Regions from separate parts of the Polaromonas sp. P1_F1 genome, predicted to be linked through region 2. Evidence: predicted binding sites of a transcription regulator. Region 2 holds the regulator's gene; the other holds the start of a gene.
The links. The regulator HrcA, encoded in region 2, represses chaperone genes, less so after heat shock. The targets are predictions, from matches to a motif close to TTAGCACTCNNNNNNNNNGAGTGCTAA.
Positions count from the first base shown of each region.

Region 1: AC1DZE_RS10990 (co-chaperone GroES) is a predicted target of HrcA. The motif match lies at 1,990-2,016, and genes of this name have one in related genera.

Region 1 covers NZ_JBFUBJ010000003.1:344,388-351,499, forward strand. Annotated here, with positions in the region: gene AC1DZE_RS10980 (hybrid sensor histidine kinase/response regulator) at 1-50, opposite strand, end outside; gene AC1DZE_RS10985 (ATPase domain-containing protein) at 165-1,667, opposite strand; gene AC1DZE_RS10990 (co-chaperone GroES) at 2,111-2,401, shown strand; gene groL (chaperonin GroEL) at 2,494-4,146, shown strand; gene AC1DZE_RS11000 (OmpW/AlkL family protein) at 4,439-5,119, shown strand; gene AC1DZE_RS11005 (AraC family transcriptional regulator) at 5,138-6,085, opposite strand; gene AC1DZE_RS11010 (carbohydrate kinase family protein) at 6,097-7,065, opposite strand; gene AC1DZE_RS11015 (transaldolase family protein) at 7,086-7,112, opposite strand, start outside.
Region 2 covers NZ_JBFUBJ010000001.1:472,358-479,469, forward strand. Annotated here, with positions in the region: gene AC1DZE_RS02320 (RelA/SpoT family protein) at 56-2,302, shown strand; gene greB (transcription elongation factor GreB) at 2,299-2,865, opposite strand; gene AC1DZE_RS02330 (hypothetical protein) at 2,910-3,164, opposite strand; tRNA gene AC1DZE_RS02335 (tRNA-Arg) at 3,359-3,435, opposite strand; tRNA gene AC1DZE_RS02340 (tRNA-Ile) at 3,463-3,539, opposite strand; gene hrcA (heat-inducible transcriptional repressor HrcA) at 3,564-4,583, opposite strand; gene AC1DZE_RS02350 (NAD kinase) at 4,633-5,508, shown strand; gene recN (DNA repair protein RecN) at 5,527-7,112, shown strand, end outside.

The sequences.
Region 1 (7,112 bases), on a different contig from region 2:
ACCTCTTCCACCAGCAAGAGGGCGCCGGCACCCAGCGGGAGTTGCGTCATAAGCTCATCGCTGTTTGCACACACAATGCTGTGGATACCCACGGACCGGAGCACTTTGGCAGTCAGCGCCGCGTCCCGCCCTGTAGGTGCACAAATGACGATTCGCCGCTCCACCTATCTCGCTCCGCGGGCAGCACCCACTTCAGGATCATTGCCGATGTAGACAGGCACCCCCGTCAGAATGCCGCGGAAGCCGCGCAGGGGTGCGCCCACATGGATGCCCTTGCGGGACATGGAAAATTCGCGGATGGTGCGTTCGTGCAGGCTGCCTCGCTTTTTAAACACCGACACGGCCTGCTTGACCTCGCCGTCATGCTCGAAGTAGCGCAGCATGAGCACGTTGTCGGCCAGATAGCTGGCGTCCACCGTGGTGGACATCTGGCCGCCCAGCATGCCCTGCTGAACGCCCACCAGGATGGTTACCACACCGCGCTGGCCCAGGTACGTCAGCAGTTCGTGCAAATGCGTGGTAAGGAAGCGCTCATCCGGCATGGCGTTGAGATAGCCGTTGATGCTGTCGATGACGACGACTTTGCAGCCGCGGTCGGCAGCCTGGCACACCACCGACGCGAACTCCCCGGGGGACAGTTCGGCCGGGTCGATCTGCTGAATGCTCAGCACACCCACTTCGTAGGGTTCGCGGATTTTCATCCCCAGGCCGTCCGCCCGGTTCAACAGGTTGTTGGCCGCCTCTTCAAACAGGAACATCGCGCTGGTCTGCCCGCGCTGCGCCGCGGCAGTGACAAACTGGGCCGCCAGCGACGACTTGCCGGTGCCGGGAGGCCCGGCGATGAGGGTGCTCGTGCCCTCTTCCAGGCCGCCGCCAAGGAGGGTATCGAGCTCGGTAAGGCCGCTTTTGAGCTGCTCGCGCTTGCCCATCACCCGCGACTCGGCCGCCACCAGGCGCGGGTACACGCACAGGCCCCCGTACTGGATGTCGTAGTCATGCAGGCCGCCGCGAAAGGCAATGCCGCGGTACTTCACCACGCGCACGCGGCGCCGCTCGGCCCCATAGTCCTTCACGGACTGATCCAGCGTAATCACGCCATGGGCAATGGAGCGCACCTGAAGGTCTATGCCGGCGGCCGTGCGATCGTCGAGCAGCATCACGGTGCAGGACCGGCTGGCAAAGAATTGCTTGAGCGCCAGCACCTGGCGGCGATAGCGCAGCGGCGTATCGGCCAGCAATTGCAATTCGGAGAGGGAATCAATCACCACCCGGGTCGGTTTTCGCTCTTCAATCACGGACAGAATCATCTGTGTGGTGGTACCCATCTCCACCTCCGAAGGGTGGAACATGGTGTATTCGGCCTCCGGCATCAGCAGGTTTTCAGACGGCAGGACTTCATGAATGTGAATACCCTTCATGTTCCAGCCATGGGATTCGGCCACGCCGGTCAGCTCCGCGGCTGTTTCGGCCAGTGTGATGTACACAACGGACTCACACTGCCGGGCGCCTTCCACCAGAAATTGCAGGCCGGTGGTGGTCTTGCCGGTGCCAGGCTCACCTTCGATCAGGTAAATGCGGTCCTTGATGAGGCCGCCTCCAAGGATGTTGTCCAGGCCTGGGATGCCGGTTGAAAGGAACTGAAGCTCGGTTGAGGTCTTTGTGGTCATGGTTACAGGGATGCGGTTGTGAGCCAACATGGCACGGAAAGAACAATCCGCAACACCCCGTTAAAGAACGAAGCGGCTTGTAACACCTGGATAAATAGTAGCCAGCAGCCTCCAAAATCCCCGGTTTGCGGAGCCTGAGTTGAGCGTAGGACGACACGCCGTCCCTTCGTCTCCCGTCAGCGTTTCTCCACTCGCTCCCCCTCCGGGATGCCGCCGGACGGCCAGGGTGGGAACCCGAGAATCGATCCGGGTCACAGCTAAAGCACCAAAACAGCAGTTTTCAGCGGCGCCACCTTGAAAACAGGCCTGATTGCCTCTATGATTAGCACTCGATGGTATTGAGTGCTAACAAAGCCCAGTCAATCCACCAAGTTAACAGGCACTCACTTTTACGCGGGTGCTTTTTGATTCCCAAAACCATTGTTCTCAAACAAGGAGCTCTCATGAAACTTCGTCCTTTGCACGACCGCGTGATCGTCAAACGCGTGGAAAACGAAACCAAAACCGCTTCCGGCATCGTCATTCCTGACAGCGCCGCTGAAAAGCCTGATCAGGGCGAAGTGCTGGCCGTTGGCCCAGGCAAGAAGAACGACAAGGGCGAATTGAGCCCCGTGGGCGTGAAAGTTGGCGACCGCGTGCTGTTCGGCAAATACAGCGGCCAGACCGTCAAGGTCGACGGCGACGAACTGCTCGTCATGAAAGAAGAAGACCTGTTTGCAGTGGTCGAGAAGTAACCTCTCTTCTGCTATTTATTTGATAGCTGCTGGCGCATCTCCTACTTGGGCTAGCAGGCGATTTCATCCATAAACTTTAAGGAATCTGCATCATGGCAGCAAAAGACGTAATTTTCGGCGGCGAAGCCCGCGCACGCATGGTCGAGGGTGTGAACATCCTGGCCAACGCCGTCAAGGTAACCCTGGGCCCCAAAGGTCGTAACGTGGTTCTGGAGCGCTCGTTCGGCGCCCCCACGGTGACCAAGGACGGTGTGTCCGTCGCCAAGGAAATCGAACTGAAGGACAAGCTGCAGAACATGGGCGCGCAGATGGTCAAGGAAGTCGCTTCCAAGACCTCCGACAACGCCGGCGACGGCACCACCACCGCTACCGTTCTGGCCCAAGCCATCGTCCGCGAAGGCATGAAATACGTGGCCGCCGGCATGAACCCGATGGACCTCAAGCGCGGTATCGACAAGGCCGTGCTGGCCCTGACCGAAGAGCTCAAGAAGGCTTCCAAGCCCACCACGACTTCGAAAGAAATCGCCCAGGTCGGCTCCATCTCCGCCAACTCCGACGAATCCATCGGCAAGATCATTGCCGACGCAATGGACAAGGTTGGTAAAGAAGGCGTGATCACCGTAGAAGACGGCAAGTCCCTGCAAAATGAACTCGACGTCGTCGAAGGCATGCAGTTCGACCGCGGCTACCTCTCCCCTTACTTCATCAACAACCCTGAAAAGCAGTCCGCACTGCTGGACAACCCGTTTGTTCTGCTCTACGACAAGAAGATCAGCAACATCCGTGACCTGCTGCCCACCCTGGAGCAAGTCGCCAAGGCCGGTCGTCCGCTGCTGATCATTGCCGAAGAAGTCGAGGGCGAAGCCCTGGCAACTCTGGTGGTGAACACCCTGCGCGGCATCCTGAAGGTTGTGGCTGTGAAGGCCCCTGGCTTCGGCGACCGCCGCAAAGCCATGCTGGAAGACATCGCCTGCCTGACCGGCGGCAAGGTCATCGCTGAAGAAGTCGGCATGTCGCTCGAAAAAGTGACGCTGGCTGACCTCGGCCAAGCCAAGCGCATCGAAGTGGGCAAAGAAAACACCATCATCATCGACGGCTCCGGCGCCGCTGCCGACATCGAAGCACGCGTCAAGCAAGTGCGCGTCCAGATCGAAGAAGCGACCAGCGACTACGACCGTGAAAAACTGCAAGAGCGCGTGGCCAAGCTGGCCGGCGGTGTTGCCGTGATCAAGGTTGGCGCTGCCACCGAAGTCGAAATGAAGGAAAAGAAGGCCCGCGTGGAAGACGCGCTGCACGCTACCCGCGCTGCCGTGGAAGAAGGCATTGTGGCCGGCGGTGGCGTCGCCCTGCTGCGCGCCAAGCAAGCTGCTGGCAAGATCGCCGGCGACAATCCTGACCAGGATGCTGGTATCAAGCTGGTGCTGCGCGCCATCGAAGCCCCCCTGCGCGAAATCGTTTACAACGCAGGCGGCGAAGCCTCTGTGGTGGTCAACGCGGTTCTGGCCGGCAAGGGCAACTACGGCTTCAATGCAGCCAACGACACCTACGGCGACATGATCGAAATGGGTATCCTGGATCCCACGAAGGTCACCCGCACCGCACTGCAGAATGCAGCCTCCGTCGCATCCCTGATGCTGACGACCGAAGCCATGATTGCCGAAGCTCCGAAAGAAGAGTCCGGCGCCGGCGGCGGCATGCCAGGCGGCATGGGTGGAATGGGCGGCATGGGCGACATGGGCATGTAATGCCTGCCTGAGCTTTTCGCTCCATCAAAAAAGGGCCGCTTTCGCGGCCCTTTTTTTATTGCTCGTCCACTTTGTACGAAAAACGTTTTCACACAGCAAGGCCTTTCGTCTGCGGCGCCACAGTCTCTTCACAAAAACGGGGAGGAAGATGCTGCACGTTGGCGCCTGCCGCTACCATGATTTCTCATGAGCCACCGGATGACTTCCCTCGCCCCGTGCGATGGCGCGAATACCGCCGGCACAAACAATGACGCCATAGCAACCCGAACACATCCCGCATTCGCACTTGCCCATGAATCCCTCCCAGAAACTCTTCATAGCGGCCGCCCTGGCGGTTTCTTCCGTATACGGCTTTGCACAACAGGCAGGCACATGGTCCGTGTCGGCCGGCGTCACGCGGATTGCGCCTTCCGTGAACAGCGGCAGCCTTTCGGCGCCGTCCGGAACTGGCGTAATTCAGGGCGCGAAAGTCGACGTCAGCAACAGTTCCAGGTTAACGGCCGCCGTAAACTACATGGTCACCGACCACATCAGCCTGCACCTGCCGCTCGGTTTGGGCTTCAGGCATGACGTCAGCGGCGCAGGTGTGCTCGCTGGCGTTGGCACAGTGGCCGACACCCGGGCCTTGCCCATCACGCTGATCGCGCAATACCGGTTTCTTGATGCCGACGCCCGGTTTCGTCCTAACCTGGGTGCGGGCCTCTCCTACGTGAAGTTCTACAAGGAACGCGGCACAGCCCTGCTGACCGCGTTGACCAACCCAGGCGGTCCCGCCACAAGCGTATCCTTCAAGTCGAAATTTGCCCCCGCGTTGCAACTGGGCGGTATTTTCAACCTCGACAAAAAATGGTTTGTAGAAGCCAGCTATACCAAGACTTTCCTGAAAACCCGCGGCACGCTCAGTACCAACCAGACCATCGATGTGGGCCTTGACCCTGATTGCTTCACCTTGCAACTGGGGTACAAGTTTTAATTTCACGCTACAGGACCATCAGGATAATCGGCCAAAACGGTCGTCTGTCTGCCGCCTGAACTCGGTAGGCGTCATGCCCTTGATCTCCAGGAAACGCCGGTTGAAGTTTGCGACATTGTTGAAACCGACCTGATAGCAGATGTCGGTGACGTTGTGGTCGGTCTGCATCAGCAGGTGGCACGCGCTGTTGATGCGCACACGGTTGACGAAGTCGGTAAAGCTGTTGCCGGTGGAGCGCTGGAAGAAGCGGCTGAAGCGGCTCTCGCTCATGCCGAGCTCGGCCGCCACGACCGACATCGAGATCGGCTCCGCCATGTTGGCGGTAATGCGGTTGACGATGCCGTTGATCTGGTCAACCTGCGCGTCGCCATCAGCGCCCTGTGTGCCCTGCATCTGTACGCTCGACAGCAGCCGGTAGTCCGTCCATTGCGCCAGGTCGGCCATGAATTCAAAAAAGTGGCCGAGACGGCGCACTCCACGCGCGGCCTTGATGTTGTCCCAGTGCGTCTGCGCCTGCTGCGACATGCCGAAGAACTCGATGCCATGGCGTGCCCGTTCGAGCAGCTGCATCACTTCGCGCAATTCAGGAATTCCGGTTGCCGCGCGCTCGATGGGCTCGTGATGGAACTGGATCACCCGGTCGCGTCCCGCGGCACCGCCTTCGGGCACGTCAAGCGAAATCCAGTTGTGCGGCAGGCGCGGGCCGCACAACACCAGATGACCGGGCTGGAACGGTCCGATCCAGTCGCCGACAAACGCCTTGCCCGAGGTCTCGGTGATCAGGTGCAGTTCATACTCTTCATGAAAATGCCAGCGTACCAGCGGGCTCGGGAAGCCGTGTGCAAGACAGCGCACCAGACCGGTTTCAGGTGCCTCGTAACCGAGCGATGGGGAGCGCGCAATATCGCGCTCCAGCTCGGGTTGGCGCTGACGGGGGATCGAGCGTTTGGATGTGGACGTTGTCATGGCAGTCTGGGTCAGGACCGTGAAGCAACCGTCTCATTGTCCTCCCGCACGAGCGCAGCGTGAACGGCCTCCAGCGTAGGCGGATCAGCGCCTTCACGGGTGCAGTTCAGTGCGGCGGCCGTGGCGGCGAAGCGCATCACTGCGCGCCAGGCGTCGCCGCTCAGCTCGCCAAGCTGGGCCGGGTGTTCGACGCCATGCGCAAGCAGCGAGACTGAAAGCCCGGCCGTAAAAGTGTCACCCGCGCCGATGGTGTCGACCACCTTCACACGCGGTGCCGCCACAGTCAACGGCTCGTGCCCCGTGCGCCAGAGCGTGGCACCGCCGGCGCCGCGCGTGACGATGACCGCTCGCGCACCGGCGTGCAGGCAACCCGCTGCCAACGCATCGACAGGCCTGCCGGGCGCCAGCAGTCCGGCATCTTCGTCGCTGAGCTTGACCAGATCGGCCATCGCAAACCAGCTCATGACGCGCGCGCGGTAGGCTGCCATATCGGAAATCAGGCTGGGCCGCACGTTGGGATCGAACACGATCACACGGCGCCCGGCGTTGGCAGTCATCAGCCCGGTGATGCGCGTGGCCGCAGGTTCCTGCAGGAGCGCGATCGAACCGAAATGAAGAAAGCGGCATTCAGCCGGCAACTGCGGCAGCGGCTCGGGTGCCCAGGTCGCATCGGCGCTGCCGTGCGTGTAGAAGGCATAGCGGTTGGTCTGCGGTGTGCGCTCAACGAAGGCCAGGGTCGACGGCGCATGGCTGCGCAGGATAAAACGGGTGTCCACGCCGTTGCGTTCGAGAAAACGCATCAAGCGTTCGCCGAACAGGTCGGTCGACAGCTGCGTGAGGAAGCCAGTGGGCTGTCCGAGGCGCGCGCAGGCGACAGCCGTGTTGAGCGGCGAGCCGCCCTCGTGGCCCAGGAACGCCAGCGTGCCCGCCTCGTCGGCGGTGAAATCGATCAGGGCTTCGCCCGTGAGTGCAATGCGCATGGTTTCCGGATTGTCCTCTGTCAGGGCAAGGCGCGGGCGTCGGCCAG
Region 2 (7,112 bases):
GCCTCATAAAGTCCATTTTTTTCATGATTTATTCATGCCGCGATACATTTAAGGCATGAGCGCCATGCTTTCGCCTGTTGTTTCGAGCAAGTCGACCCCCGCCGCCGCGAACGCAGCAGCGGCAAGCTTTGCTGCGCTCACGGCGAAACTCGACTACATGAGCGCTGCCGACATTGACAATGTCCGCCGCGCCTATCGCTTTGCCGATGAGGCCCATCTGGGCCAGCTGCGCAACAGCGGCGAACCCTATATCACCCACCCTATCGCCGTCGCGCAACAATGCGCCGAGTGGAAGCTGGATGCACAGGCGCTCATGGCCGCCCTGCTGCATGACGCCATTGAAGACTGCGGCGTCACCAAGCCCGAGCTGATCGAGCGTTTCGGCGCGCCGGTGGCTGAACTGGTGGACGGGCTGACCAAACTCGAAAAGCTGGAATTCAACACCCGGGAAGAAAACCAGGCTGAGTCTTTCCGCAAGATGCTGCTGGCCATGGCACGCGACGTGCGGGTCATCCTGATCAAGCTGGCTGACCGGACGCACAACATGCGCACGCTGGGCGATGTCCCGCGCGCCAAATGGACCCGAATCTCGCGCGAAACCCTGGACATTTACGCGCCCATCGCCCACCGCCTGGGCCTGAACACGACCTACCGGGAATTGCAGGACCTTTCCTTCCAGCACCTGCACCCCTGGCGCTACGCCACCTTGACCAAGGCGTTGCAGAAGGCCCGCGGCCGCCGGCGCGACGTGATCAAGCGGGTGCAGGGAGAGGTCGAATCGGCCTTTACCGGCGCCCATGTGCCGGTGATGATCTCGGGACGAGAAAAGACGCTGTATTCCATCTACCGCAAGATGGATGAAAAGCACCTTTCGTTTGCCCAGGTGACCGATCTCTATGGGTTTCGAGTGATCGTGAAAGACCTGACGGCCTGCTACACAGCCATGGGGGTGTTGCACCAGCTCTACAAGCCCCTGCCCGGAAAGTTCAAGGACTACATCGCAATCCCGAAGATCAACGGTTACCAGTCTCTGCACACCACGCTGGTTGGCCCCTTCGGTACCAACATCGAGTTCCAGATGCGCACCGAAGCCATGCATGTGGTGGCGGAATCCGGGGTCGCGGCGCACTGGCTCTACAAGGCCACCGACCCGGATGGCGACGCTTCGCAGCGGCTGGGGACACAGTGGCTGCAATCGCTGCTCGACATCCAGCAGGAAACACGCGATGCGGCCGAGTTCTGGGATCACGTCAAGATTGACCTGTTTCCCGAGGCGGTCTATGTGTTCACGCCGAAAAGCCAGATCATGGCCATGCCGCGCGGCGCGACCATCGTGGACTTTGCTTACGCCATTCACAGTGACGTGGGGCACCGGGCCGTGGCGGCCAAAGTCAACGGCGAGCAGGTGCCACTTCGCTCAGAGCTGCATAACGGCGACGTGATCGAAATCATCACGGCGTCGGTCTCCAGCCCCAACCCCGGCTGGCTGGGATTTGTACGCACGGGGAAAGCCCGCTCCAAAATACGCCACCACCTGAAAACCATGGCGCTGTCCGAGTCGCAAGACCTGGGCGAAAAAATGCTCGCGCAGGCGCTGCGTGCCGAGGGCATCGAACGCGAACGCCTCCCCGACGACGATGAAGCCCACCACGCCACCTGGGAAAAGATCCTGCGTTTTACCGGCAACCGGTCACGTGCCGATCTGCTAACCGACATCGGGCTGGGCAAACGGATCGCCAGCATGGTGGCCAAGCGCATCGTCACCCTGCTTGCCGAAACCGGTGAAAAACCCAATGCCCTGCTCATGAGCCGTGAGCGCTACACCGCCCATGAGTCTGTGTCGCAAGGCGCGCTGGTGATCGATGGGAGTGAAGGCGCCTCCGTGCAGTTTGCCCCCTGTTGCCGCCCGATTCCTGGCGACGGCATCGTGGGCTACCTGGGCCGCGGTGAAGGTCTGGTGATACATACTGATGACTGCGCTGTCGCCAAGCGACTGCAGCACCGTGACAGCGAGCGTTTTATCGCCGTGGACTGGTCCGACGAGCCTGTGCGGACGTTTGAAACAAACCTCTTGGTCACCGTCTCCAATGGGAAAGGGGTCCTGGCGCGAGTGGCGGCTGCATTGGCCAGTGCCGAGGCGGACATTACCCATGTCGACATGGGCCAGGAGCCTTCGCATGACGCCACGGACCTGCGCTTCGGCGTGGCCGTGCGCGACCGCATCCACCTGGCTTCCGCCTTGCGCAGCGTGAAGCGCACACCTTCCGTACTGCGGGTGCAACGCGCCAAATCGTCCGGCTAATCCGCTGTCGATTTGTCCGGTGCGGGATAGTCCACTTTCAGTACCTCGAGCGCCTGTACACCCTGCGGAGTCATGAGACTTACTTCATCGCCAACACGCGATTTGAGCAGCGCTCTGGCGACAGGTGATATCCAGCTGATTTGTCCTTGGGCGCTGTTGGCTTCGTCAATGCCGAGAATGGTCACGACTCGCTCGACTCCTTCGCCATCGGCGTAGGCAACTGTCGCGCCGAAAAAAACCTGGTCGCTACCGTGGTGCACCGACGGGTTGCTGATTTCCGCAATTTCCAGTCTCTGCGTCAAAAACCGGATTCGCCGGTCGATTTCCCGCAGCCGCTTTTTGCCGTAGTGGTAGTCGCCGTTCTCGGAGCGGTCTCCATTGCTGGCAGCCCAATGAACGATTTCCACCATTTTGGGACGTTCGCTGTCGATCAGGTCCAGAAGTTCGCTGCGCAGGTGTTCATAGCCCTGTGGTGTGATGTAGTTTTTGCCGCCTGCAGGCAGGGGTGCGAGCGTCGGCTCGTCGTCCTCCGGCTCGGTTTCTTTGGTAAAGGCTTTGTTCATGCTCCGGCCACCATAGCATTCATGGCTGCCGGCCGTGAATGCACCTAAAAATCTTCCATTTTCAGCACGAGGGGATTTTCAGGCGTGTAGCTCACACCCGCCACGACCAGATCAGCGGCCCGGGCGTGAATCATTTCAGCATCCTGTTCATACGCTTTTTTCAGGGAGTCCGGCCCAGGCACGGCGCCGAAGAACTCCTCCATCGCCTCGCGCGAAATCCTGACGGGAATGGTGCTGCCCGCGTACGACAAGCCAAAACTGAGCCACTCGCCGTGGTCCTCGACATTCAGTGATCCCATGTTTCTCCTCCGGAATTAGGCTTCCAGAATAGCGGAGCTCTTGTTGGACGTACAGCCCGTCCGGCGCCGCCCAGTCCCAGGAAAACCACTATCGCGATGGCAACGGTATGAAAAAGGACCCCAAAAGCGGCCCCCCGGAAAGAAAAATAGCCTAGAGGGATGAGCCTCTAAGCTATTGAAATCACTTAAGAAAGTGGTGCGGCTGGCAGGAATTGAACCCACGACCCCTTGGTTCGTAGCCAAGTACTCTATCCAACTGAGCTACAGCCGCTAAGCCTCAAATTATAGCTTATTTAAATGGTAGGGCGTGAGTGACTTGAACACTCGACCAAAGGATTATGAGTCCTCTGCTCTAACCAACTGAGCTAACGCCCCACTCAAGGGATCGATTGTAAGGGCCTACTTGCTATGGCTAAGCGCGGTGCTCACCAGCTTGGAGGTGATGTCGACAATTTGGATCATTTTTTCGTAAGGCATACGCATGGGCCCTATCACGCCCAGGGTTCCCACGACCTGTCCGTCGACTTCATAAGGGGCTGTCACCACAGACAGTTCCTGATACGGAATCACCTGGCTTTCGCCGCCGATGTAAATCCGGACTCCCTCGGCGCGGCTCGAAACATCGAGGAGCCGCATAAGTTGCGCCTTTTGCTCGAAGAGATCAAAAAGCTTGCGCAGGTTACCCATGTCACCGGAAAAGTCGCTGACGGCCAGCAGATTGCGTTCGCCGGAAATAACCACCTCGTCGCGCGACTCGATGGCCTCCGAGCTGACCTTGACCGCCGCCTGCATCAACGTGGCGATTTCACCGCGAAGGGCTTCCACCTCGTTCTTCAGGCGCTCTCTTACCTCTTCAATCGCCATGCCAGCGTAATGTGAATTGAGGAAATTGGCCGCTTCAACCAATTGGGACTGCGTGTAGTCCGCTTCGGTGAAGATGACCCGGTTTTGCACATCGCCGTCAGGCGAGACGATGATCACAAGAAAGCGTTTTTCGGACAGGCGCAGGAACTCGATATGGCGAAATACCGACGTCCGGCGTGGCGCCATGACGACACCCACGAATTGCGACAGGCTCGACAGCATGTGCGCCGCATTGCTGAGCACTTTTTGGGGTTGATCAGGTGCCAGTCGCGGCGCACCGATATGGCCCGACGACGACAAGGGGTCGCGCTGGGTGGTCAACATCGTGTCCACAAAGAGCCGGTAACCCCGCGCGGTAGGAATGCGCCCTGCCGAGGTGTGCGGGCTGACAATCAGGCCAAGCTCCTCGAGGTCGCTCATCACATTGCGTATGGTGGCCGGAGACAGTTCAAGGCCGGAAGCTTTCGAGAGCGTGCGCGAACCTACCGGCTGTCCATCGGCAATGTAGCGTTCAACGAGTGCTTTCAGCAGCAATCGGGCACGATCATCAAGCATGGTGCCATTCTACGAAGCTTCGGTTGCCATGTTGTGATGTAATTTGCCGATGAAGTCGCAATTTCGCCATGTCGCATTGATCGGCAAGTACCACGCACAAGGTTCCCGGTCAGCACTGGAGGAGATCGCACACTTCCTGGGCACCCAGGGTTGCGAGGTGGCGATCGAGCAGGACACCGCCAGCAACACCGGCCTGACCCGGTTCCCCACCCTTGACGCAGCCGGCATCGGCGCCCAATGCGACCTCGCCCTCGTCGTGGGGGGGGACGGCACCATGCTGGGTATAGGCCGGCTGCTGGCCCAATTCGGCATCCCCCTGGTGGGCATCAATCAGGGCAGGCTGGGGTTCATCACTGACATCGCCTTTGAGGACTACCAGAACACACTCATTCCCATGTTGCGTGGCGAGTATGAAGAAGATCGACGCTGGATGATGCAGGCCGAGGTCGTGCGTGACGGCAGGTGCGTCTTCAGCGCCACCGCCATGAACGACGTTGTCGTGAACCGCGGAGCGACCGCCGGCATGGTGGAACTCCGTGTGGAGGTGGATGGCCGCTTTGTGGCAAACCAGCGCGCAGATGGCCTGATCATCGCCTCGCCGACCGGCTCCACGGCCTATGCTCTTTCAGCGGGCGGGCCCTTGCTGCACCCATCGATTGCCGGCTGGGTGTTGGCGCCGATTGCACCGCATACCTTGTCCAACAGGCCCATTGTGCTGTCGGACTCGGGCGAAATTACCATTGAAATCGTCTCTGGCCGCGACGCCAGCGCCAACTTCGACATGCAGTCGCTGGCAAGTCTGTTGCATGGCGACCGCATCACCGTCAGGCGCTCCGAACACCAAATGCGTTTCCTGCACCCCAAAGGCTGGAGCTATTTCGACACGCTTCGGAGAAAGCTGCACTGGAACGAAGGCGTGGCCTGACCGGCCAGGATTCAAGTTATGAGCCTCAAAACCATATCGCTTCGCGACTTCGTCATCGTCCACAGGCTTGAGCTGGATTTGTCCGGCGGCTTTTCGGTGCTCACCGGTGAAACCGGTGCGGGCAAATCCATCCTGATTGACGCACTGCAGCTTGCTTTGGGCGCCCGAGCCGATGCCGGCGTAGTTCGCGAAGGCGCCGCACGCTGCGAAATCAGCGCAGAGTTTGACAGCCCCGCCGGCCTGGCCCCCTGGCTGGAACAAGCCGGCTTCGACAGCAGCGAAACCCTGCTGCTCAGGCGCACGATAGACGCGCAAGGTAAAAGCCGCGCCTGGATCAATGGCAGCGCGGCAACAGCCACCCAGCTCAAGGACATCGCCGACCAGCTGGTGGACATCCACGGCCAGCATGCGTGGCAAAGCCTGACCCGCCCCGACGCGGTACGCGGCTTGCTCGACTCCTATGCGGAAGTCTCTACCGGCGAGTTGTCACGCCTCTGGCAGCAATGGCGGCTCTCCCAGAAAACATTGAACGACGCGCACGAAGCGCAAGACAGCCTGCAGCGCGAACGCGAGCGGCTGGCGTGGCAAATCGGTGAACTCGACAAGCTGGCGCCCGGGGCCGCCGAATGGGACGAACTGAATGCTCAACATGGGCGGTTATCCAATGCGCAGGCACTGCGCGATGCCGTACAGGCCGCCGTCGACGCATTGCAGGAGTCCGACGAGAACGCCACCGCACTGCTGGGACGAGCCATTGCATCGTTGCAAGGCCAGGAACACATCGAACCCGAGTTCAAGGGCATCCTTGAGGTGTTAAATGGCGCTCTGGCCCAGATGGAAGATGCGGTGCATTCGCTCAACGGCTACGCACGGCACGCCGAGCTGGAACCCCAACGGCTGGCCGAACTCGACGAACGTCTTTCGCTGTGGGTCAGCCTGGCACGGCGTTACAAACGCACCCCGGTCGAACTGCCTGAATTGCTGGCCTCCTGGCGGGCTGAGCTGCACAAACTCGACGAAGCCGCCGATCTGGTTCAATTGGAAAAAAATGAAAACCAGGCACGGTCAGCCTACCTGGATGAAGCCAGCCAGGTGTCGAAGGCGCGCAGCAAAGCTGCCCCAAAACTCGCCAAAGCCATTACCCAGGCCATGCAGGGCCTCGGCATGCAGGGCGGAAAATTCGACGTGGCGCTCAACAAACTGGAGCAACCGGCCCAGCACGGGCTGGAGCAAGCCGAGTTCCTGGTAGCGGGCCATGCCGGCAGCACACCTCGCCCCGTGGGCAAGGTCGCCTCCGGCGGCGAGTTGTCGCGCATCGCGCTGGCCATCGCCGTCACCACCAGCCAGTTGGGGCAGGCGCAAACACTCATATTTGACGAGGTTGATTCGGGCGTGGGGGGGGCCGTGGCCGAAACCGTCGGACGGCTGATGAAACAGCTGGGCAAGGACCGACAGGTCATGGCTGTCACCCATCTGCCGCAGGTGGCAGCCTGTGCCGATCAGCACCTTGTAGTTGCCAAGCGAGCCGAAAACGGCACCACCCTCAGCACCGTAGACCATGTCAACGGGGAACAGCGCGTAGCTGAGATTGCCCGCATGCTGGG